Regions from separate parts of the Lentzea sp. CC55 genome, predicted to be linked through region 3. Evidence: riboswitches for the same ligand, from Rfam matches in the RefSeq annotation. Region 3 holds a riboswitch; each other region holds the start of a gene.

Evidence for each region. Region 3 has a riboswitch for S-adenosylmethionine ahead of L6E10_RS08255 (aminotransferase class V-fold PLP-dependent enzyme). Riboswitches for the same ligand answer to the same signal wherever they lie in the genome.
Region 1: it holds a riboswitch for S-adenosylmethionine, as region 3 does, so the genes downstream of both, thrC (threonine synthase) here and L6E10_RS08255 (aminotransferase class V-fold PLP-dependent enzyme) in region 3, are expected to answer to the same signal.
Region 2: it holds a riboswitch for S-adenosylmethionine, as region 3 does, so the genes downstream of both, L6E10_RS16870 (methionine ABC transporter ATP-binding protein) here and L6E10_RS08255 (aminotransferase class V-fold PLP-dependent enzyme) in region 3, are expected to answer to the same signal.

Annotation. Positions count from the first base shown of each region.
Region 1 covers NZ_JAJCXE010000043.1:198,366-206,113, forward strand. The annotation lists gene L6E10_RS28165 (DNA internalization-related competence protein ComEC/Rec2) at 1-455, shown strand, start outside; gene thrC (threonine synthase) at 439-1,695, opposite strand; SAM riboswitch class I at 1,707-1,850, opposite strand; gene holA (DNA polymerase III subunit delta) at 1,938-2,906, shown strand; gene L6E10_RS28180 (class I SAM-dependent methyltransferase) at 2,917-3,720, opposite strand; gene rpsT (30S ribosomal protein S20) at 3,812-4,078, opposite strand; gene L6E10_RS28190 (PIG-L deacetylase family protein) at 4,476-5,222, shown strand; gene L6E10_RS28195 (hypothetical protein) at 5,219-5,452, opposite strand; gene L6E10_RS28200 (SPFH domain-containing protein) at 5,452-6,354, opposite strand; gene L6E10_RS28205 (NUDIX hydrolase) at 6,458-6,892, shown strand; gene L6E10_RS28210 (polysaccharide lyase 6 family protein) at 6,937-7,748, shown strand, end outside.
Region 2 covers NZ_JAJCXE010000022.1:225,104-232,851, reverse strand. The annotation lists gene rsmI (16S rRNA (cytidine(1402)-2'-O)-methyltransferase) at 1-226, shown strand, start outside; gene metG (methionine--tRNA ligase) at 293-2,086, shown strand; gene L6E10_RS16885 (TatD family hydrolase) at 2,086-2,907, shown strand; gene L6E10_RS16880 (resuscitation-promoting factor) at 3,210-4,619, shown strand; gene rsmA (16S rRNA (adenine(1518)-N(6)/adenine(1519)-N(6))-dimethyltransferase RsmA) at 5,007-5,828, shown strand; SAM riboswitch class I at 5,917-6,010, shown strand; gene L6E10_RS16870 (methionine ABC transporter ATP-binding protein) at 6,236-7,234, shown strand; gene L6E10_RS16865 (methionine ABC transporter permease) at 7,231-7,748, shown strand, end outside.
Region 3 covers NZ_JAJCXE010000011.1:228,982-236,729, forward strand. The annotation lists gene L6E10_RS08230 (inositol monophosphatase family protein) at 1-91, opposite strand, end outside; gene L6E10_RS08235 (LysR family transcriptional regulator) at 115-1,011, shown strand; gene L6E10_RS08240 (NAD(P)-dependent oxidoreductase) at 1,000-1,602, opposite strand; gene L6E10_RS08245 (RluA family pseudouridine synthase) at 1,676-2,560, opposite strand; gene lspA (signal peptidase II) at 2,602-3,300, opposite strand; gene L6E10_RS08255 (aminotransferase class V-fold PLP-dependent enzyme) at 3,324-4,655, opposite strand; SAM riboswitch class IV at 4,693-4,807, opposite strand; gene L6E10_RS08260 (potassium/proton antiporter) at 4,881-6,359, opposite strand; gene L6E10_RS08265 (M28 family metallopeptidase) at 6,499-7,431, shown strand; gene L6E10_RS08270 (TetR/AcrR family transcriptional regulator) at 7,446-7,748, opposite strand, start outside.

The DNA of each region.
Region 1 (7,748 bases), on a different contig from region 3:
GCCGTCACGTACAAGGCGACCACCACCCACGTGCTGCCGCCCACCAAGGCGGAGAAACCGGAAGAGGCGTACGACCTCATGGCCGAGCACGTGTTCGACGACGACCTGCGCATCGCCCCGGACGTCTGGCACGACTACCACTACAACGCCCTGAAGGCGGAAGCCCCGTGGCCGCAACGGATCGCGGCCTGGCGCGCGACCGTGGAGGCGGTGGGACCACACGTGGTGGACGGCCTGCGGCGCTTCCCGCGCACGGGCTGGCTGAAGACGGACGCGATCGCCTTGTGAACCAACGTGCCCTGTCGAGATCATGTTGTGCCGCAACGGAGACGCATCCCGACAGGACCGCGCGCTTCCGAAGCAGCCCATCTCTTGAACGAAAAGTTCACCTACGGCTCCGGAGACGCAGCCGCGTCCCCGGAGCCGGAAAGGAGGTGACTACCCCAGCGCCTTGATCACGGCCTCGGCCGACGGCGGCACCGTCGCACGAGGGCCGATCGTGTCGCCGAGCGCGTCGAGGGTCTTGAGGCCGTCGCCGGTGATCAGCAGCACGGTCTCGGCGTCCGGGTCGAGCTGGCCCGACTCGATCAGCTTCTTCGCCGTCGCGACGGTCACGCCGCCGGCGGTCTCGGCGAAGATGCCCTCGGTGCGGGCGAGGAGCTTGATGCCCTCGACGACCTCTTCGTCGGTGACGTCCTCGATGGCGCCGTTGGTGCGGCGCACCGCGTCGAGCACGTACGGGCCGTCGGCCGGGGCGCCGATCGCCAGCGAGCGCGCGATCGTGTCCGGGCGGACCGGGCGGATGACGTCGTGGCCCGCCTTGAAGGCGGCCGAGATCGGGGAGCAGCCGGTGGCCTGCGCGCCGAACACCTTGTACGGCGTGGCCTCGACGAGGTCGAGCTGGCCGAGTTCGCGGAACGCCTTGTCGACCTTGGTGAGCTGCGAGCCGGACGCGATCGGCACGACGATCTGGTCGGGCAGGCGCCAGCCGAGCTGCTCGGCGACCTCGTAGCCGAGCGTCTTCGAGCCCTCCGCGTAGTACGGGCGGACGTTGACGTTCACGAACGCCCAGTCCTCGTTCTCCGCGGCGAGCTCCTGGGCGAGGCGGTTGACGTCGTCGTAGTTGCCGTCGACGGCGATCAGGGCGCCCTCGTAGACGGCGCTCATGAGGATCTTGGCGCGCTCGAGGTTGGAGGGCACGAGGACGACCGACCGCCAGCCCGCGCGGGCGGCGGCCGCGGCGACGGCGTTCGCCAGGTTGCCGGTCGACGGGCAGGCCAGCACCTTGAAGCCGAGCTCGCGGGCGGCGGCGAGCGCCACGCCCACGACGCGGTCCTTGAACGAGTGGGTGGGGTTGCCGGTGTCGTCCTTGACCCAGATCTTGCGGACGCCCAGTGCCTTGGCGAGGTTGTGCGCCTCGACGAGGCGGGTGCCGCCGGGGTCGGTGTTCGGGTGCTGTTCCACAGTGGACGGAACGGGGAGGAGGCCGCGGTAGCGCCAGATCGACCTGGGGCCGGCTTCGATGTCCTCGCGCCGGATCTTCCCGAAGTCGTAGGCCACTTCCAGCGGCCCGAAACACTCCAGACAGGCGTACTCGGGAGCGAGAGGGGTTTCGTTGCCGCACTCACGGCACAGCAGCGCGCGGGCGGGGCCGAGGTCGAACTTGGTGCTCGTCGGCACAGAGACAGCAGTCATCGCGAGGTATCTCCTCATCTTTCCCGCGAAATCGAACGGGTCGGAATTGGCACCGTGATCGTCTGCACTCAGATGCGCGCACAGGTGTGCACACAGCGCTGACGCCGGTTGCCGGGGCTTCTTCGGGCCGGTCCCTCTGCCCCTCTGGATGAGCGGTGTTCAGTTGTGGCCACCAAGCTACGGCACCGGTCCGCCGCTGAGCCACCGCCGTCCACGATCCGGGACGTGGAAGGATGCGGAACGTGAGCGCACCGGAGTCACTGCACCTCGTCGTCGGCGAGGAGGAGCTGCTGGTCGAACGTGCTGTTCGGGCGGCTCTCGAGGCCGCACGCGAGGTCGATCCGAACGCCGACCTGACCCGCGTCCAGGTGACTGATCTCACGGCTCCGGAGCTGGCCGAACTGGTGAGCCCGTCGCTATTCGCGGAGGGCCGCGTGATCGTCCTGCAGAACGCGCAGGACATCAGCAAGGAGATCGCCGACACGGTGCTCTCCTACGTGAAGGCGCCCGCGGACGGGGTCACGCTCGTCGTCGTGCACACGGGTGGTGGCCGCAGCAAGGCCGCCAAGGACCTGCCCGGGCAGCTGAAGAAGGCCGGTGCCGCGGTCACGGAGTGCGGCAAGGTCACGAAGTCCGCCGAGCGCGAGGCGTTCGTGCGCAACGAGGTGCGGCAGGCGGGCGGCAAGATCGACCCGGAGGCCGTCGCCACGCTCATCGACGCCGTGGGCACGAACCTGCGCGAGCTCGCCGCGGCGGCGTCGCAGCTCGTCTCCGACACCGACGGCAAGGTGACGGTCGAGGAGATCCGCCGCTACCACCAGGGCAAGGCGGAGGTGACCGGGTTCGCCGTCGCGGAGAAGGCCGTCACCGGTGACCGCGCGGGCGCCATGGAGGCGTTGCGGTGGGCGATGCAGCTCGGTGTGCCGCACGTGCTGGTCGCGGACGCGCTGGCGGACGCGGTGCGCACGGTCGCGCGCGTGTCCGCGGTGGGGCGGGCCGACCCGTTCAGCCTGGCCGGTCCGCTCGGCATGCCGCCGTGGAAGATCAAGAAGGCCCAGGCCCAGTCGCGCGGCTGGGACCAGTCGGGTCTCGCCGACGCGATGCAGGTGGTCGCCGGTCTGAACGCCGACGTGAAGGGTGTCGCGGCCGACGCCGACTACGCGCTGGAACGCGCGGTGCTCCGGATCGTCGCCGCGCACGGCCGCCGCTGACCGTGGAAGGTCACCGCGGGATCCCGATCAGGTACTGGGCTCCGGTGAAACCGGGCTCGACGCCGATCGTCCACGTGAACGACTCGGTGCGGTCGAGGCCGTCGACGATCCGGCGCAGTTCCGCGCGCCCGTACATGCGCAGGAAGGACACGACGCTGTCGAAGAACATCATGAACGGCAGCACGGGCACGACGTAGGTGAGCAGCAGGCGCAGCAGGTATCGCGGCAGGGGATTGCGTTGGAACGGCGCCGCCACCAGCACGGCCAGCGTCAGCAGGAACGGGAAGAACACCGGGTAGACGAACGACCGCTTGGTGTCCACGACGACGATCGGCTGCCGGGTGTCGACGGCGTTCTGCAGCATCCGCGCGGCGAGCGCGGGCGGGAAGTGGTGGAAGGCGCCGTAGATCGTGCGCGTCCCCTCGACCCGGCAGTCCGTGGCGTCGACCGAGGTGGGCACGTGGTCCACCGAGCAGCACGAATCGCGCAGCCGACGCCGGTTCTCGGCCGCCACGCGCTCGAACGCGCGCACGTTCGGCACCAGGTCCGTCAGCGTGACGTGGGTGTGGACGCCTTCCGCGTGCAGCCGGCGCTGGATGAGCGGCACCGGTCCGCCGGAGCCCGCGCACAGGTCGACGATCCGGTGGTCCGCGCCCGACCGCAGCGCCCGTGCCAGCGGCCGTGAGTACTCCCGCGCCGCGTCCGTCAGCCGGTAAATCGTGGTGATCGACTCCGTGTGCAGGGTCCGCAGCACGGGCGGGGTGCCTTCGAGGTCGTGGAGTTCGACGAACTGAATGCGCGGCAGCGAGTCCATGGGACCTACGCCTACACCAGGAACGCGAAAGGGCTCCACCTCCCGGAGGAGGTGGAGCCCTTTGCGGAAGCTCGAGGCTCCGCGAGCGAGATCAGCCCTCGATCTTGTTCGCGCGCTGGGCCATCGCCGACTTCTTGTTGGCGGCCTGGTTGGCGTGGATGACGCCCTTGGTGGCGGCCTTGTCGAGCTTGCGGGACGCGTCCTGCAGCAGCTCCAGGGCCTTCGCCTTGTCACCGGCCTCGGCAGCCTCGCGGAACTTGCGGATGGCCGTCTTCAGGGACGACTTGACCGCCTTGTTGCGAAGGCGAGCCTTCTCGTTGGTCTTGATCCGCTTGAGCTGGGACTTGATGTTCGCCATGCGACATCACCCTTCTTGTCGAAACCGGGGTTCGTGGCGCGCTTCGTCGGCACCGGCCAAGGACCGGGTCTCCTCCACGGCGGAGAGCCGCGCGTTCACGACGACGAAGGATATCAGGCCAGCTCAGCGGACCGTGAAGGCGGCCTTCTCCGCGCCCACCGGTGTCCGTGGACCGCCGTGAACTTCACCACGCCTTCACGGCGGTCCACGGACACCGTCATCCGAGGTCGTGAACGACGTGTACGACACGCTGAGACCAGCGCGCCCACCTCCGGACGGAGGAACCCGATGACAGCTTCCTCATGCAGGTGGAACGGCTGCTCAGACGCTCGTGGAACTGCTCGTCCCCGCAAGTTCTTCCGCCGGTTCCCGGTTGCCGGGCGTCTCGCGCGGGACGATGACGGGCATGACACTGCCTGCCCTTCCGGAGGAGACCTTCCGGCGCGTGCTCTGCGTCGTCGCACACCCCGACGACATGGAGTACGGCACGTCCGCGGCCGTCGCCCGCTGGACCGATCGCGGCATCGAGGTCGGCTACCTCCTGCTCACCCGCGGCGAGGCGGGGATGCCGAACCCGCCGGAGGAGACCGCGCGGCTGCGCGTCGCCGAGCAGCGGGCCGCCTGCGCCGTGGTCGGTGTGGAGCACCTGACCGTTCTCGAACACCCCGATGGCGTCCTCGTCTACGGCCTGGACCTGCGCCGGGACATCTGCCGCGAGATCCGCCGCTTCAAGCCGGACGTCGTGTTCGGCTGCGGCTTCGAGGTCGAGACGCCCTACGGCTTCGACCAGGCCGACCACCGCGCGGCCGGGCTCGCGACCCTCGACGCGCTGCGCGACGCCGGCAACCGCTGGGTGTTCCCCGAGCAGGTCGACGAGGGCTTGGAGCCGCATTCGGTGCGCTGGTACATCACTCCCGGACTGGCCGGGTCCGGCGCGACCCACGGTGTCGACGTGACCGGTGAACCGCTGCGCCGCGGCGTCGCCTCGCTGGAAGCGCACGCCGAGTACCTGGCCGCGCTCCCGGACCACCCCGCCCCGGCCGACTTCATCCCGAAGTTCCTCGCGATGAGCGGCGAGGCCATGGGCGTCGAGCACGCCGTGCTCTTCCGCGCCCACGACCTCGAGGCACCGCCGGAGTTCTAAGCCTGTTCGTCCGGCTCGTCGTCGTTCTTGCTCCCGGGCTTCTTCGGGGGCCGGCCGCGGCGAGGCATCTTCTTCACCTCGCCGGGCAGCCGGCCCGCGTCCGCCAGCGCACGCCGCAGCAGGAACTCGATCTGCGCGTTGGTGCTGCGCAGCTCGTCGTTCGCCCACCTGCTCAACGCGTCGTGCACGGCCGGGTCGAGCCTGAGCAGAACGCTTTTGCGATCCGCCATCAGGTGTAGAGCGACCCGGTGTTCACCACGGGCTGGGTGGAACGGTCACCGCACAGGACGACGAGCAGGTTCGAGACCATCGCCGCCTTGCGCTCCTCGTCGAGTTCGACGACCTCGTGTTCGGCGAGCCGCTCCAGCGCGAGCTCGACCATGCCGACGGCACCCTCGACGATCCGGGTCCGCGCCGCCACGACCGCGCCGGCCTGCTGACGCTGCAACATGGCGTGGGCGATCTCCGGCGCGTACGCGAGGTGCGTGAGCCGTGACTCGATCACCTTCACGCCCGCCGACTGCACGCGCGCCGCGATCTCGATCGCCAGCGTCTCGGTGATCTCGTCCGCGTTCTCCCGCAGGGACAGACCCGTCTCGGCGTGGTTGTCGTACGGGTAGCTGTTCGCGATGTGCCGCACCGCGGTCTCGGTCTGGATGCCCACGAACCGCACGAAGTCGTCGACCTCGAACCGTGCGCGCGCAGTGTCCTCGACCTGCCACACGACCACAGCGGCGATCTCGATCGGGTTGCCGTCGGCGTCGTTGACCTTGAGGGTCGCCGTCTCGTGGTTGCGGATCCTGACGGAGATCTTCTCCCTGGTGGTGAGCGGGTTCGCCCACCGCAGACCGTCCGTGCGGACCGTGCCGACGTACCGGCCGAGGAACTGCAGCACCCGCACCTCACCCGGCGCGACGGTGAAGAGCCCCTTCCAGATCAGGGCCCCGGCGCCGAAGAGCAGGAGCCCCGCGATCAGCAGGCCCGGCGACGGGTCACCGCCGTCGGGGTCGACCGCCCTGACGCCCTCGATGATCGTCCACGCGCTCACAGCCAGCACCGCCAAACCCACGAGGAACATCGGCAGACCGGGCAGCTCCCGCGCGTGCTTCTCGCGGACGACAGGCGCCGGCATGTGGACCGTTGTGTCGATGGATGCGCTCATCCAGACCCCCTAGCGAAGTAGTAGCTAAGTGATATCACTTTTTTCGCGTTGCCCGCAAGTTACGCTGCGTCGCATGAGGGCGAAGAAGCAGCGCGTGGCCGCGTACGGGGTGTGCATCAACGACGATGGCGAGATCCTGCTGGCGCGCTGGCTTGGCCCTAAGGGCAAACGTTGGATCCTCCCCGGCGGCGGCATCGACCACGGCGAGCACCCGTACGACGGGGTCGTCCGGGAGGTCGAGGAGGAGACCGGCTACCTCGCCGAGGTGGTCCGCCTGCTCGGCATCGACTCCGAGCTCCGCGAGGAGCCCGACCGCGACTACCACGCCCTTCGCATCATGTACGAGGTGCGGATCGTCGGCGGCGAGCTCCGCAACGAGGTGGGCGGCTCGACCGACCTCGCGCAGTGGTTCCCCCTCGCAGACATCGGAGAGTTGGAGCGCGTGCCGTCACTGGACACCGCCCTGGGCCTGTACCGGAACAGCCCACCCGGCGGAATCCTGCGGTAGCTTCCCCTCTGCCGCCGCCGACGACCCCACACCGGAGTTGGCGAATGATCCGATCACTGGCCGCAGTGGGCGCGGCCGCCCTGCTGTCGTCCTTCGTCCACGTGCCTGCCTTCGCCGCCGTCGTCGGCGCGTCGACCGTGTCCTCGTTGCAGGCCGCGCTCGACAACGCACGACCAGGCCAACGCATCGTGCTGGCCGAGGGCGTGCACCTCGCGGACAAGCCCATCAAGATCACCAAGTCGGGCATCACGGTCGCCGCGCGCACCGCGGGCGGCACGGTCTTCACCCGAGGCGGGTTCGAGCTCGGGGCCGTCCGGGACGTGACGATCGAAGGGTTCGTCTTCGACGGAACCAGCACGCTCACGGTCCCGGTGGAAGCGCAGGCCACGCGCATCACCCGCAACACCTACAACGGGAACAAGGACGGCGCCTCTCTCACGGTGAGCGCCGACGACGTCCAGGTCGACCACAACACGTTCTCGAACCGCAGCAACGAGGGCGTGTACCTGCAGGTGACCGGTCCGGGCAGCGAGATCGCCAAGAGGACCTGGATCCACCACAACCACTTCTACAACCACAGCTTCACCGGCACTAACGGCGGCGAGTCGATCCGGCTCGGCTACAGCCACAAGCAGTCCAAGTCGGCGTACGCGGTCATCGAGCACAACCTGTTCGAGAAGGCGAACGGCGACTCCGAGGCCATCTCCGTGAAGGCCTCGGACAACACGGTCCGCTTCAACACCATCCGCGACAGCAAGGGCTACATCGTCCTGCGGCACGGCAACCGCACCACGGTCGAGGGCAACCTGCTGTTCGGCAGCGGCATCCGGTTCCACGGGAACGACCACAGGGTGTT
Region 2 (7,748 bases), on a different contig from region 3:
GCTGGGCGAGCTCGCCGAGTGGGCCGTGGAAGGCGCACGCGGCGAGATCACCGTCGTGCTCGGTCCCGCACCCGCGCAGGAGAAGCCCGACCTCGACGCGCTCGTCGCCGAGGTGAAGCAGCGCGTCGCGGACGGGGAGCGGATGAAGTCGGCCGCCGCCGAGGTCGCGGAGGCGGCCGGGATCAGCAAGAAGACCCTCTACGACGCGGCGGTCAGGTCGAGCTGACGCGCGCGCCGGGAGCTTCTCCCACTCGGTGGAAACCGCCTGGCACCGCCTCCGTAGGCTATGCGCATGAGTGCCTCCGTACTGACCGCGGTGGCCTGGCCTTACGCCAACGGCCCCAGGCACATCGGTCACGTCTCCGGTTTCGGTGTCCCGTCCGACGTCTTCTCCCGCTACATGCGAATGTCCGGACACCGGGTGCTCATGGTCAGCGGCACGGACGAGCACGGCACGCCCATCCAGGTGCAGGCCGAGAAGGAAGGGCTCACCGCCCGCGAGCTCGCCGACAAGTACAACCGCGTCATCGCCTCCGACCTCCAGGGCCTCGGCCTGTCCTACGACCTCTTCACCCGCACGACCACCGGCAACCACTACCAGGTCGTGCAGGACCTGTTCTCCGCGCTGTGGAAGAACGGCTACGTCGTCCCCAAGACGGAGATGGGCGCCATCAGCCCGTCGACCGGCCGCACGCTGCCCGACCGCTACATCGAGGGCACCTGCCCGATCTGCGGCTACGACGGCGCGCGCGGCGACCAGTGCGACAACTGCGGCAACCAGCTCGACCCGGTCGACCTGAAGAACCCGCGCTCGCGGATCAACGGCGAGGTCCCGAAGTTCATCGAGACCGAGCACCTGTTCCTCGACCTGCCCTCGTTCATCGACTCGCTCGGCTCGTGGATGTCCACGCGCACCGAGTGGCGCCCGAACGTGCTCAAGTTCTCGCAGAACCTCATCTCCGACCTGCGTCCGCGCGCCATCACCCGCGACCTCGACTGGGGTGTGCCGATCCCGCTCGACGGGTGGAGCGACCAGCCGATGAAGCGGTTCTACGTGTGGTTCGACGCGGTGATCGGGTACCTGAGCGCCTCGGTGGAGTGGGCCCGCCGTTCCGGCGACGACGACGCCTGGAAGGAGTTCTGGACCGGTGACGCCCAGGGCTACTACTTCATGGGCAAGGACAACATCGTCTTCCACTCGCTGATCTGGCCGTCGCTGCTGCTCGGGCAGAACGGCGCGGGCGACAAGGGCGGCGAGCCCGGCCGGTTCGGCACGCTGAACCTGCCGACCGAGGTCGTGTCGTCGGAGTACCTGACGATGAGCGGCTCGAAGTTCTCCACCTCGCGCGGCACCGTGATCTACGTCGGCGACTTCCTGAAGGAGTTCGGGCCGGACGCGCTGCGGTACTTCATCTCCGTCGCGGGTCCCGAGAACCAGGACACCGACTTCACCTGGGAGGAGTTCGTCCGCCGGACGAACTACGAGCTGGCGAACGAGTGGGGCAACCTGGTCAACCGCTCGATCTCCATGGCGCACAAGAACGTCGGCGCCATCCCGAAGGCCACGGCCCTGACGCCCGCCGACCACGAGCTGCTCGCGCAGTCCAAGGCGGCGTTCGACACGGTCGGCGCGCACCTGCGCCGCTCCCGGTTCAAGCAGGCCTCCGGCGAGGCCATGCGCGTGATCTCGCTGGCGAACAAGTACCTGTCCGACCAGGAACCGTGGAAGCTCAAGGACGACCCGGAGCGCCGCGACTCGGTGCTGCACACGGCGCTGCAGGTGGTCCAGGACGCGAACACGCTGATGACGCCGTTCCTGCCGCACTCGGCGCAGAAGGTGCACGAGGCGTTGGGCGGCACGGGCGTGTGGGCCGCACAGCCGGAGATGACCGAGGTCGCCGACCTCGACGTCCCCGAGCGCTCGTACCCGGTGCTGACCGGTGACTACGCCGGCGAGCAGGCCAAGTGGGAGTCCACGCCGATCGAGGCCGGCCGCCCGCTGCAGAAGCCGTCGCCGCTGTTCGCGAAGCTCGACGCGAAGCTCGGCGAGGTCGGGCCCGAGTGGGCTCCGATCGTGACCGGCTAGTGGCGGAGAAGAAGGAACGACCGCCGGTGCCGGAAGCCCTTCCGGCACCGGTGATCGACGCCCACACGCACCTCGACGCGTGCGGCGCCGCCTCACCGGAAGACGTGGCGGTGCTGCTCGACCGCGCGAACGCCGCCGGCGTCTCGCACGTGGTCACCGTGGCGGACGACCTGGCCGCCGCCACGTGGGCCGCCGAAGCGTCCACTTGGGACCCTCGGGTCTACGCGGCGGTGGCCGTGCACCCGACGCGCACCTCGTCGTTCGGCGACGCGGAGAAGGCGGAACTGGAGCGGCTGGCCGTCCTGCCACGCGTGGTGGCGATCGGCGAGACCGGTCTCGACTACTACTGGGACTACTCGCCGCCGGCCGCTCAGCACGAGGCCTTCCGTTGGCACATCGACCTTTCCAAGCGCGTCGGGAAGCCGTTGATGATCCACGACCGGGACGCGCACGAGGACATCCTCAAGGTCCTCGACGCCGAAGGCGCACCGTCCACTGTGGTCTTCCACTGCTTCTCCGGCGACGCGGACTTCGCCCGGCGGTGCGTCGACGCCGGGTACGTGCTGTCGTTCGCCGGCCCGGTGACGTTCAGGAACGCCCGCGCGCTGCGGGAGGCGGCGGTGCTGGTGCCGCAGGACCAGTTGCTGGTCGAGACGGACGCGCCGTTCCTGACGCCGCACCCGTACCGGGGCCGTCCGAACGAACCCTATTGTGTGAATTACACAGTTCGGGATCTTGCCACTCTCCGTGGCGAAGATCTTGCCGAACTCTGCTCCGCCGTCACCCGTACCGCTCAACGAGTGTTCGGGCTCGCCCCCTGAATGTGACTTGGAGCAAACGGAGTACAGGGTTCCTACCTCCACGGGTGACTGAGGTCACAACATCGGTAGGGGTGTTTGCGCAACGTGCTTTGCCCCGTTACTGTCCCGTGACCGTGCCACCTGAATCGACGTTGTCGGTTCGGTGCACGCCCGCAGTCGGGGCGGGACCGAAGCCAGAAGCGACAAGCAGCGAGACCACGTAGGAGGAGTTGCCGGGAACCTTCGAGCTCCAACTCGAATGATCTTGTCAACGCCAACTGTGCGGTGGCCTCACAGCTTCCGCAATGGAGGTATCGACCCTGATGTCCGGTAGCGACAGAACTGCCGCTCCTTACGACTTCGACGAGGACACCGACTGGTTCACGCCGGTCGGGGGCACCGCGGTTGGCGTCGTCGATCCCCACCCGAGCTTTCCCGCCGGTGCGCTGACCATCACGCCCGCGGACGTGCTCGAGGTGCTCGGCCCGGACGCGGACGACCTGCTCGCCTCGGCCAACGTCGACGTCGACGAGCTGATCCGTCTCATCAACGCCGAGACGACGATCATGCCGCCCCTCGTCCTCCCGTCGGAGGAAGAGGAGAAGAGCGACCCGCAGTTGCTCGTCAAGGCCGCCACGAACTGGAAGCGCCGCTTCCTCAAGGGCGCGGTCGCCGCTGTCCTCGTGTCGATCTCCGGCGGCGGCGTGACCGCCATGGCGATGGACAAGTCGCTGACCGTCGAGGTCGACGGCGCGCTGCAGACCGTCCACTCCTACGAGGGCACGGTCGGCGAGGTCCTGGCGGAGGAAGGGATCGTCGTCGGTGAGCACGACGCCCTGTCCCCGTCGCTGAACGCCCCGATCTCCGACGGCGGCAAGATCAGCCTCGACCGCGGCCGCCTGCTCAAGATGAGCGTCGACGGCCAGGCCCGCGAGGACTGGGTCCGCTCCGTCACCGTCGAGGAAGCCGCCAAGCAGCTCGGCGTGAACCTCGAAGGCGCGTGGATGTCCGCGCCCGGCTCGCAGGACGTGCCGCTCGAGGGCATGAACCTCGAGGTCAAGACCAGCAAGACCATCAAGCTGTTCGACGGCGCGAACCCGGTCCGCGAGGTCAAGACCACCGCCCTCACCGTCGACGAGCTGCTGAAGTCCGAGAACCTCTCCCTCGGCCCCGAGGACGCCGTCTCGTCCGGCGCCGACGTGAAGCTCGCCACCGGCGCCGAGGTCTACATCTCCCGCACCGGCGTCACGGTCGTCAACGTGACCGAGCCGGTCGCCGCGCCGGTCGAGAAGACCAACGACCCGAACATGAACGCGGGCGAGCAGAAGGTCGTCGACCCCGGCGCCGCCGGCGAGCAGATCTCCCAGTACCGCGTGACCGTGAAGAACGGCAAGGAGATCAGCCGCGAGAAGCTGGGCAGCAAGGTCACCAAGGAGCCGAAGCCCAAGAAGATCGTCGTGGGCACCAAGCCCCTCGCCGGCGGTGAGGTCTGGGACCGCCTCGCCAAGTGTGAAGCGGGCGGCAACTGGGCCATCAACACCGGCAACGGCTACTACGGCGGCCTGCAGTTCAACAAGAGCACCTGGGACGCCTACGGTGGCGCGGCCTTCGCCGCCTACCCGCACCAGGCGACGCGCGAACAGCAGATCGCCATCGCCACCAAGCTCCGCGACGGCCGCGGCGGCACGTACTCGGCGTGGCCAGGCTGCCGCGCCAAGCTCGGCCTGCCGTAGACCCGCGTCGCCTCCCCGTCCCCCGCACGAAGGCCGTCCTGGTTCGCCAGGGCGGCCTTCGCGGTTCCGCCCACCCGTGCCCGCGGGCGGGGTTGGCGGTGCGAAGGGCTTGGTGCGGGGAGGCTCGCACAAGGGTCCGCTCGAATTCGGCGTCCCCGCGACCGAACGTACTCGGTGGGTCTGACAGTTCCGGGGTGGTGCAACGGCGGGGCAGCGGGCGAAGCCGCTCGAGGCGACCAGCCCGCTGGAACAGGCGCCCTCCGCCCCGAGCCGACCCGCGTGCCGCCCGCCCCGAGTTGACCCGCGCGCCAGCCCTCTCACCCAACTCGCCCGGGCGAGGGGTGACCGGGCCCCGGGCCAGGAGCCTGAGAGAATGCCCGGGTGAGCCTGCTGGGACCCGCCGAAGTCCGCCGTCTAACCGCCGAACTGGGCATCCGCCCGACCAAGAAGCTGGGCCAGAACTTCGTGCACGACCCCAACACGGTTCGCAAGATCGTCGCAGCGGCCGGCCTGACCGAGGACGACGTCGTCCTGGAGGTCGGTCCGGGCCTGGGCAGCCTCACCCTCGCGCTGCTCCCCAGCGCCAGCCAGGTCGTCGCGGTGGAGATCGACCCGCCCCTGGCGCGGAGGCTTCCCCAGACCGTCGCGGAGATGGACCCGGAGAACGCGGGCAAGTTGCACGTGGTCCTCGAGGACGCCATGAAAGTCACCCAAGAAGACCTGCCGGTGCAACCCACCGCGATCGTCGCCAACCTCCCGTACAACGTCGCGGTCCCTGTGGTCCTCCACCTCCTGGCCGAACTCCCGAGCCTCCGGAAGGGCCTTGTCATGGTCCAGGCGGAGGTGGCCGACCGCATGGCCGCGAAGCCCGGGAGCAAGATCTACGGCGTCCCCAGCGTGAAGCTCGCCTGGTACGCCGAGGCGAAGAAGGCCGGCGCGATCGGCAAGAACGTGTTCTGGCCCGCGCCCAACGTCGACTCCGGGCTGGTGTGGTTCCAGCGCCACGAAAAGCCGTTGTCCACTGTGGACCGCAAGAAGCTCTTCGCGGTCGTCGACGCCGCGTTCGCGCAACGTCGCAAGACCCTCCGGGCCGCCCTCCGCGGGCACACCGCGAACGTCGACGAGGTGCTCGCCAAGGCGGGTGTCGACCCGCAGCTCCGGGGCGAGCAGCTGACGGTGATCGACTTCATCCGGATCGCCGAGGTCTAGGCCGGGGATCCTTCGGCCAACAGTGTGATCTGTCGAACGAATCGGATTCTGGCTTGCGCAACCGAACGTCCGTCCGGTTGACTGCTACTTGCCATCCGGAGCGACTGAGAGACCTGGCTCTACGACGTCGCAGCAACCACCCGCTGGATGCGGGCAGGTGCTAACGCCAGGACCGATGGAGGAGCACCATGGGTACCGTGCGAATGCTGACGCGCCGTCGAGTCGTCGACCAGTGCCGTCGCACCGCTTCTGCATGTCGTCGCCACCTCGTCTAGGGCGCCTTCTCAAAGTCCTCTGACGCGCACTCGATCGCAGAGTGGCGCACACACCTGAGCAGCAAACTTCGACCGCGCACGTCCGCGAACACCAGCGGACGAGGTGCCGTCGCGCGCAGCCGTGGAGCAGAAGTGATCACTGTCGAAAACCTCACCAAGTCCTTCCAGGGCGTCAGCGCCCTCAACGGCGTGACCCTCGACGTCGAGGCCGGCACCGTGCTCGGCGTCGTCGGCCCCAGTGGTGCCGGCAAGTCGACGCTCGCCCGCTGCGTCGCGCTGCTGGAGCGTCCCGACTCCGGGGCGATCCGCGTCGACGGCACCGACATCACGAGCCTCGACGGGTCGGCGCTGCGTGCCGCCCGCCGCCAGATCGGCGTCGTGCCGCAGGGGGACTCGCTGCTCCGCCAGCGCACCGCGGCCGGCAACATCGCGCTCCCGCTCGAATCCGCCGGCGTGCCGGGACCGCAGCGGCGCACCCGTGTCGGTGAGCTGCTGGACCTCGTCGGGCTGACCGACAAGGCCGGCGCCTACCCCGACCAGCTGTCCGGCGGGCAGCGCCAGCGCATCGCCGTGGCGCGCGCCCTCGCCGCCAACCCGTCCGTGCTCCTCGCCGACGAGCCCACTTCCGCCCTGGACCCGGAGACCACCGGTTCCGTGCTGACGGTGCTCGACCGTGCGCGCGCTGAGCTCGGTGTGACCGTGCTCGTCGTCACGCACGACATGGGCGTGGTCCGGAAGATCTGCGATGACGTCGCCGTGCTGGAGCAGGGCCGCGTCGTCGAACACGGCAAGGTGCTCGACCTGGTCAACGACCCGATCAGCCGCACGAGCAGCGCCCTGCTGCCCGCCGTCGACCTGAACCCGATCAACGAGAGCAGCTACGACCGCGTCGCGGACGTCGTGCTCGTCGGGTTCGCCGCGGTCGGCGCGCTGCTGCCCGAGGCCGCGCACCGGTTCGGGGTCGAGCTCAACATCGTCGGCGGTGGCTTGACGCGTCTCGGGGAGACCCCGGTCGCGCGCTTCCGCCTGGGGCTGAACGGCGAACGTTCCGACTCCGCTCTCGAGTGGATCGGCGAGGCCGGAGGCGCTGTGCAGAGGTCCCTGAAGGGGCCGCAGGGAGTAGCTGCGTGAGGTCTGCAACACCCTGGTCCGACGTCGTCGCGTACCTCGTCGAGGCCACCGGGGAAACGCTCTACATGGTCGGCGTCTCCACAGTCATCGCAACACTGCTGGGAGTTCCCGTAGGTGTCTGGCTGCAGCTCACCGCCAAGGGCGGGCTGCGGCCGAACGCCGCGGTGCACAGGGTTCTGAGCTTCGTCACCGACCTCGGTCGCTCGATGCCGTTCATCGTGCTGCTCGTCGCGCTCACGTCGGTCACCCGGCTGATCGTCGGCGGTTCCATCGGCAGCACGGCGGTCATCGTGCCGCTGGCCGTGGGAGCGATCCCGTTCGTCGGGCGGCTGGTGCAGAACATCCTGTCCGAGGTGCACGTGACCGTGGTCGAGGCCGCGATCACCACGGGCGCCTCGACGTTGAAGATCGTGCGCAGCGTGCTGATCCGCGAGTCGATGCCCGCGCTGATCAACGCCATCGGCGTCACCGTGATCGCCCTCATCGGGTACTCGGCGATGGCGGGCGTGATCGG
Region 3 (7,748 bases):
CGTCGAGGGAGGACGTGCGCGACTCGGTCGAGTAGCGCTTCGACATCCGGGCCCCGGCTGCGCGGACGGCGGCGGTGGTGGCGGCGAGCATGGTTTCCTCCAAGATTGTCCGTCATGCAAGCGGATCTGAACCTGCTGACCGTGCTGGACGCCCTGCTCGAAGAGGGCAGCGTGATGGGGGCTGCGCAGCGGCTGCACCTGTCGTCGCCGGCGGTCAGCCGCACGCTCGGCCGGATCAGGAAGGTGACGGGCGACGACATCCTGGTGCGGACGGGGCACACGATGACGCCGACGCCGTACGCGCTGGCGATCGCCGACGAGGTGCACCGGCTGGTGCGGCAGGCCAACGCCGTGCTGGCGCCGAGCCGTGAGCTGGACCTGGCCGAACTGGACCGCACGTTCACCGTCCAGTGCCACGACGCCCTGGCCTCGTCGGTGGTGCCGGCGCTGGTCGGCAGGATCGCGGAGCAGGCTCCCGGCGTGCGGCTGCGGGTGCTCGCCGAGCACTCCGCCGACACCGACGACCTGCGGCACGGCCGGGTCGACCTGGAGCTCGGCGGTGGTGCTCCCGACCTCCCCGAGTTCCGCTCGGAGACGCTCGGCACCGACCCTCTCGCGGTGGTCACGCGGTCCGGCCACCCGTGCACTGAACTGGACCTGCGCTCCTACGCCGAGCACCCGCACGTGCTGGTCTCCCGGCGCGGACGGCTCACCGCCCCGATCGACGACCTGCTGGCCGCGCAGGGCCTGCGGCGGCGGGTGATCGCGACCGTGGCCACCGTGCACTCCGCCCTGCAGATCGCGGCCGCGAGCGACGCGCTGGTCACCACCACGGCGATCCTCTGCGGCCCGCTGATCGAGGCGTTCGGGCTGGTCACCCACCCGTTGCCGGCCGAGTCGCCGGAGGCACCGGTCAACTGCAACTGGCACCAGCGCTACGACTCCGACCTCGCCCACGCCTGGCTGCGCGACCAGGTGCGGACGACCGTCCAGGACGTTCTAGGCCGCTAGCGGCAACGCGACCGAGCCGGCGAACCGCGGCTGCTCGGCCTCGTCGAGCATGGCCGCCGCCACGGTGGCGCGGCTGATCTTGGCGCCCAGGTCGAACGGAGGCGCGGCGTCGAGACCGACCGTGCGGCCGGGACCGGGCGGTTCGTCGCTCAGCACCCCGGCGTGGAAGACGGTGCCGCCGGCGGCGAGCACGGCGTTGTCGGCCGCGACCTTGTCGGGGATGCGGTCGCCGAAGAACGTCCACAGCACCTCGGCACCCGGACCCGCCGCGTCGGCGGACGGGCCCGTTCCGTAGGCGCCGAGCCAGACGATCCGGCGCGGTCCGGCGGCGATCACGGCCCGGGCGCCGTCGTGCAGCACGCCGGGCACGTCGGTGCCGAGCCCGGACACCACGACGGAGTCCGGGGAGACGACCGCGGCGATGCTCGCGGGGTCCGTCACGTCGCCCGCCACCTTGCGGAGGTTCGCGTGGCCGAGGCCGATCCGCCGCGGGTCGCGGGCGACGGCCGTGACGGTGTGACCGCGGCCGAGGGCCTGCCGGGTCAGCACCAGACCGGTCCGTCCGGAGGCTGCGAGAACGATGAGGTTCATGCCGAGAACGCTATTGAGCACACCGATTGACATCAAGTGCAACGTCGTCAACCGGTGATTTACCCAGACGCAATCAGCCCTCGTCGCGCAGCTTCTCCAGCGCCGCGGCCAGGTCGTCCGGGTAGTCGGAGGTGAACGCGACCCACTCGCCGGTGCCGGGGTGGTGGAACCCGAGCTGACGCGCGTGCAGCCACTGCCGCGACACCCCGAGGCGCTTGGCCAGCGTCGGGTCGGCGCCGTAGGTCAGGTCGCCGACGCACGGGTGGTGCAGCGCCGAGAAGTGCACGCGGATCTGGTGGGTGCGGCCGGTCTCCAGGTGCACCTCGACGAACGACGCCGCGCGGAACGCCTCGATCACCTCGTAGTGCGTGATGGAGGGCTTGCCGGAGTTCATCACGGCGAACTTGTAGTCGTGCTTCGGGTGGCGGTCGATCGGGGCGTCGATGGTGCCCTTGATCGGGTCCGGGTGGCCCTGCACGATCGCGTGGTAGACCTTGTCGACGGTCCGCTCCTTGAAGGCGTGCTTCAGCGCGGAGTAGGCCGACTCGGACTTCGCGACGACCATGACGCCGGTCGTGCCGACGTCGAGCCGGTGCACGACGCCCTGGCGCTCGGCGGCACCGGACGTGGCGACGCGGTGGCCCGCGGCGGCGAGCCCGCCCACCACGGTCGGCCCGGTCCAGCCCGGCGACGGGTGCACGGCGACACCGACGGGCTTGTCGACGACGATGATGTCGTCGTCCTCGTGGATGATCTTCAGCCCCTCGACGGGGATCGCCTGCACGGTGATCGGCTGCGGCGGCGCCGGCAGCGTGATCTCGAGCATCGCCCCGGCCGTCAGCCGGTCGGACTTGCCGACGACGCGGCCGTTGACCAGCACCTCGTCCGCGTCGGCGATGGCAGCGACGACCGTGCGCGAGAGGCCCAGGAGCTTCGCGAGGCCGGCGTCCACGCGCATGCCGTCCAGACCGTCGGGAATCGGCAGCGTTCGGTATCCGCTCAAGCGGGGTCCTCGACCTTCTTCTCCTTGTGAACCGTCCCGTCGTAGTCGTGCTGCAGGAGCGCCATCACGATGATCGCGGCGCCACCGCCGACGATCGCCATGTCGGCGACGTTGAACACCGGCCACACACGGCCGAACGGGTCGAAAAGCGACAGGAAGTCCACCACGTGGCCGCGCATCGGCCCCGGCTCGCGGAACAGGCGGTCGGCGAGGTTGCCGACGGCGCCGCCCAGCACCAGGCCCAGGCCGACGGCCCAGCCCTGCGAGCGGAGGTTGCGCGAGATCCAGAGGATGAACCCGACGACGCCCAGCGCGATCAGCGCCAGGATCCACGTCCAGCCCTCGGCGAGCCCGAAGGCGGCACCGGGGTTGCGGACGAACGTCAGGTAGAGCGCGCCCCCGAAGACCTTGATCGGGTCGGCACCCTCCAGGAACGCCACGGACAGGACCTTGGTGAGCACGTCCAGGGCCAGCACGCCGCCCGCCAGCACCGCGAGGAGCGTGGTCTTCGGCTCCGGCAGCGAGCCGGTGATCGAGAAGCCCTCCTCGTCGTCCTCCGCCTCCGCGGGGGACTCGGCCTCGGCGGGCTCCTCGGCCGCGATCACGGTCGCCTCGGGCTCGCTGACCTGCACCTCGGCAGGCGGTTCAGCGGCCTTCCCGGAGACCTTCTCCGCGGCCTTGGACTCGTCACTCACCAGGTCATTGTCCACTACCGGGACTACGCGAGGAACGGCGGCAGGGTTCGGCCGTCGTCCTCGGGCACCCAGCGGCCGTCGCACCGGGTGTAGGTCCACTTCGGACCTTCGGTGACGAGCGTGCGCAACGCCGCCACCAAACGGTCGACGTGCTCGGCCGTCGTGCCGAGGCCGATCGACGCGCGCACGGCACGCTGTTCATGCGATCCGGCCTTCTTCACCAGGCGGCTCACGATCACGTGCGCGCAGAACGCGCCGTCGCGGACACCGATGCCGTACTCGGCGGAGAGCGCCGCCGCGAGGAAACCCGCGTCGAAACCGTTGATCGTGAAGCTCACGACGCCGACCTTGTCGGCGTCGGTCAGGATCGACAGCTCGCGGAAGCCGGGAACCGTGCGCAGGCCGTCCCGCAGACGCGTCAGCAGCTCCTGCTCGTGCGCGACCGTCTGCTCCCAGTGCCGCGACAGGATCTCGCAGGCCGCCGCGAGGGCGTGCACGCCGACGACGTTCGGGCTGCCGGCCTCGTGCCGCTCGGGCACGGCGGACCACGCGACGCCCAGGCGGTCGCCGTGGTCGGTGACCTTCGAGGTCGCGCCGCCGCCGACGAGGTACGGCTGGGCCTGCTGCAACCAGTCGGCACGGCCGACCAGCACGCCGGCGCCGAACGGCGCGTAGATCTTGTGCCCGGAGAAGGCCACGTAGTCGACGCCCAGCTCACGGGCGTTGATCGGGCGGTGCGGGGCGAGCTGCGCGGCGTCGAGCGCGATGCGCGCGCCGTGGCGGCGGGCGACCTTCGCGAGCTCGGCCACCGGCCACAGCTCCCCCGTGACGTTGGACGCCCCGGTGACGATCACGAGCCGAGGGCCGACCGGGGCGGCGGCGAGAGCCCGGTCCAGCGCCACCACCGCGGCGCCGGACGAAGACGGAGCGGGAACGCGCTGGACGTTCGGCCCGCGCCACGGCAGCAGCGCCGCGTGGTGCTCGCTGTCGAACAGGACGACCGCGGTGTTGCGGGGAACGCTGCGCGCCAGCAGGTTCAGCGAGTCGGTGGTGTTGCGGGTGAAGACGACGGTGTCGGAGGGGTGCGCGCCGACGAACCTGCGGACGCGGTCGCGCGCCTGCTCGTAGACGCGGGTCGAGACCTGGGAGGCGAACCCGGCACCGCGGTGCACGCTGGCGTACCAGGGCAGCAGCTCGTCGACGGCGTCACGCACCTCCTGCAGGCAGGGCGCCGACGCCGCGTGGTCGAGGTTGGCGTAGGTGACGCGCTCTCCGGTCACCAGGGGAACCCGCAGGTCGGCACCGACGACGGCCGGGACGGAAGTGGTGGTTCCAGGGGTGATCGCGAGCGTCATCGAGCTGCCTCCGAGGCCAGGGGCCCCGTGTCGCGAAGGCCCGCGCTTGACCGGCGCCCCACGCGCCGGACCAGGTCCTCACCAAGGGCACCCCACCGCGGTTGGAGGGTTGCCGGCCAGCAAGCTTGGGCTTGACGCTGGCTCTCATGACCTGCCGACGACGTTAGCGGAGGGTGACGCGCTCGTCGACACCCGATTCACATGCTGGGAAGCCTCGCAGACCGATCATTCGCCGGTCTCGCCCTTCCAGCGCGCGTAGCGACCGGCCCTGTCGACGGCTCGGACACGCCGTTCAGCGGCTTCGCGCGCCTCCTCCGTCGTCACGATGAGCAACTGGTCCTCGGTCTGCAGCCGGGTCGTCGGTTGTGGCGTGAAACTCTTCCCGCCGCGCACCACGAGGCTCACCGTGGCGCCGCCGGGGAGCCTCAGCTCGGACATGTAGACGCCGTGCAGCTTCGACCCGCGCTGGATGTGCACCTGCAGCAGTTCGGCACCGAGCTCGTCGAGCGGCGAGGAGTCGACCTGGACCTCCAACGCCTCCCCCGTCTTCACCAGCCCCAGGCGGCGCGCGAGGAACGGCAGCGTCGTGCCCTGCACGATCGTCAGGACGATGACCAGCAGGAACACCACGTCGACCAGCTGTCGCGCGCCCTCGACCCCCTGGATCAGCGGGATCAGCGCGAACACGATCGGCACCGCGCCGCGCAGGCCGGACCACGAGAGGAACGCCTGCTCGCGCCACGGCACCTTGAACGGCAGGGAGGCCAGCACCACCGACAACGGCCGGGCGACGAACGTCAGCACCACGCCCGCGACCAGCGCGGGGAACAGCACGTCGAGCAGCCGCGACGGCGAGGCGTAGAGGCCGAGCAGGACGAAGAGCCCGATCTGGGCCAGCCAGCCGAGACCTTCGGCGAACGAGAGCGTGTCGGCGCGGTGCGGCAGGCGGGCGTTGCCGAGCACCAGCGCGGCGACGTAGGTGGCGAGGAACCCGGAGGCGTGCGCGAGGTCGCCGGCCGTGTAGGCCATCACGCACACGGCCACGGTGGCGAGCGGGTAGAGACCGGTCGAGGGCAGCGCCGCGCGTCTCAGCCCCGCGGCGCCCAGGACGCCCAGCAGGATGCCGATGAGCGCTCCCGCGCCCAGTTCGTAGACCACCAGCAGCGGCGCGGTCCACGAGATCCGGTCCGAGGACGCCAGCAGCACGACGGCGATGTAGACCGGTGCGTCGTTGAGACCGGACTCCAGTTCGAGCGCGCCCGTGAGCCGCGCCCCGACACCCAGCGACCGCAGGACGCTGAACACGGCCGCGGCGTCGGTGGACGACAGCACCGCTCCCCAGAGCAACGCGATCCGCCAGTCGAGGCCGAGCAGGAAGTGCAGTGCCGTACCGGTGACGGCGACGCTCACCACAACGGCCACTGTGGACAGTGCGACGCCCAGCCACAGCGAGGGTTTCACCGCGCTCCAGCGGGTGGTGATGCCGCCCTCGGTCAGGATCAGCACCAGTGCGGCGATGCCGAGGGACTGTGTGAGGCCGGCGTCGTCGAACCTGATGCCGAAGACGGACTCGCCGAGGAGCACGCCGATGCCGAGGTACAGCAACAGCGAGGGCAGGCCGAGGCGGGTCGACACCCGCACCGCGATCACGGAGATCAGCAGTACGACGGCACCGACACCCAGCACGACCGTGACGTCACCCACCCGGACCATTCTGGTTGATCACCATCGATTCCGACGAATCAGACGAGTCAACAACTCCAGCCGTTCGCCCCTAGCGGGCCCATGCACGACGGAGCATGTTGATCAGTGGCTCAATCCCAACCCTGCACGGAGTTGAACCATGAGGATCCTGATCGCACTGGCGGCCGCCTTGACGGTGGCCGGAGCAACCACGGCGCAAGCCGCCGCACCGTCGGCACTGGCGGCGCCCGACATCAACGTGGCGAACGTGCAAGCCCACCTCAACCAGTTCCAGTCCATCGCCAACGCCAACGGCGGCAACCGCGCACACGGACGACCGGGGTACCTGGCCTCGATCAACTGGGTGAAGGGCAAGCTCGACGCGGCGGGCTTCACCACTCGCGTCCAGTCGTTCACCTACAACGGCGCCACCGGCTACAACCTGATCGCGGACTACCCCGGCGGCGACACCGGCAACACGGTCATGCTCGGCGGCCACCTCGACAGCGTCACGTCGGGCCCCGGCATCAACGACAACGGCACGGGGTCCGCGTCCCTGCTCGAGGTCGCCCTGCAGATGAGGGCGACGGGCTTCCAGCCGACCAAGCACGTGCGGTTCGGCTGGTGGGGCGCCGAGGAACTCGGCCTGCGCGGGTCGACGTTCTACGTGAACTCGCTGAACACCACCGACCGGTCGAAGATCAAGGCGTACCTGAACTTCGACATGACCGGCTCGCCCAACCCCGGCTACTTCGTCTACAGCGCCTCCGGCCAGCCCTCCGGCTCGCTCGCGCTGCAGCAGCGGCTCCAGGCGGGCTTCACCGCGCTCAACGTCCAGACCGAGCTGACCAGCGTCGGCGGCCGCTCCGACCACGCGGCGTTCGCCCGCGCGGGCATCCCGGTCGGCGGCACCTTCACCGGCGCCGAGGGCATCAAGACCGCGGCCCAGGCGCAGAAGTGGGGCGGCACGGCCGGCCAGGCCTACGACCGCTGCTACCACCGCTCCTGCGACACCACGGCGAACGTCAGCACCACGGCGCTCGACCGGAACGCGGACGTGATCGCCTCCGCGCTGTGGGCGACCGCTGCCTGATCACCCCTGCCTGATCACCGGGCGGTGAGCACCTGCACGGCCTCGTCGAGCACCGGTTCGACGAGGCCGGGCAGGCTCGCCCACATCTGCGCCTGCCCCAGGTAGAGGCTGAACGCGATGAGCGCCCGCTTCTTCGCCTGCTCGGCGCCGAACCCGAGTTGTTCGAACAGCTCGGTCAGGTAACCGATCCGCTTCACGGTGACGCGCTGGAGGACGGGCGCGATCACCTCGTTGCCGGCGCTCGCCTGCAACGCCATCTCCACCGATCCCTTGCGGGTCTGGTCGAGCACCACGGTGAACAGCGTCCTGAGCTTCTC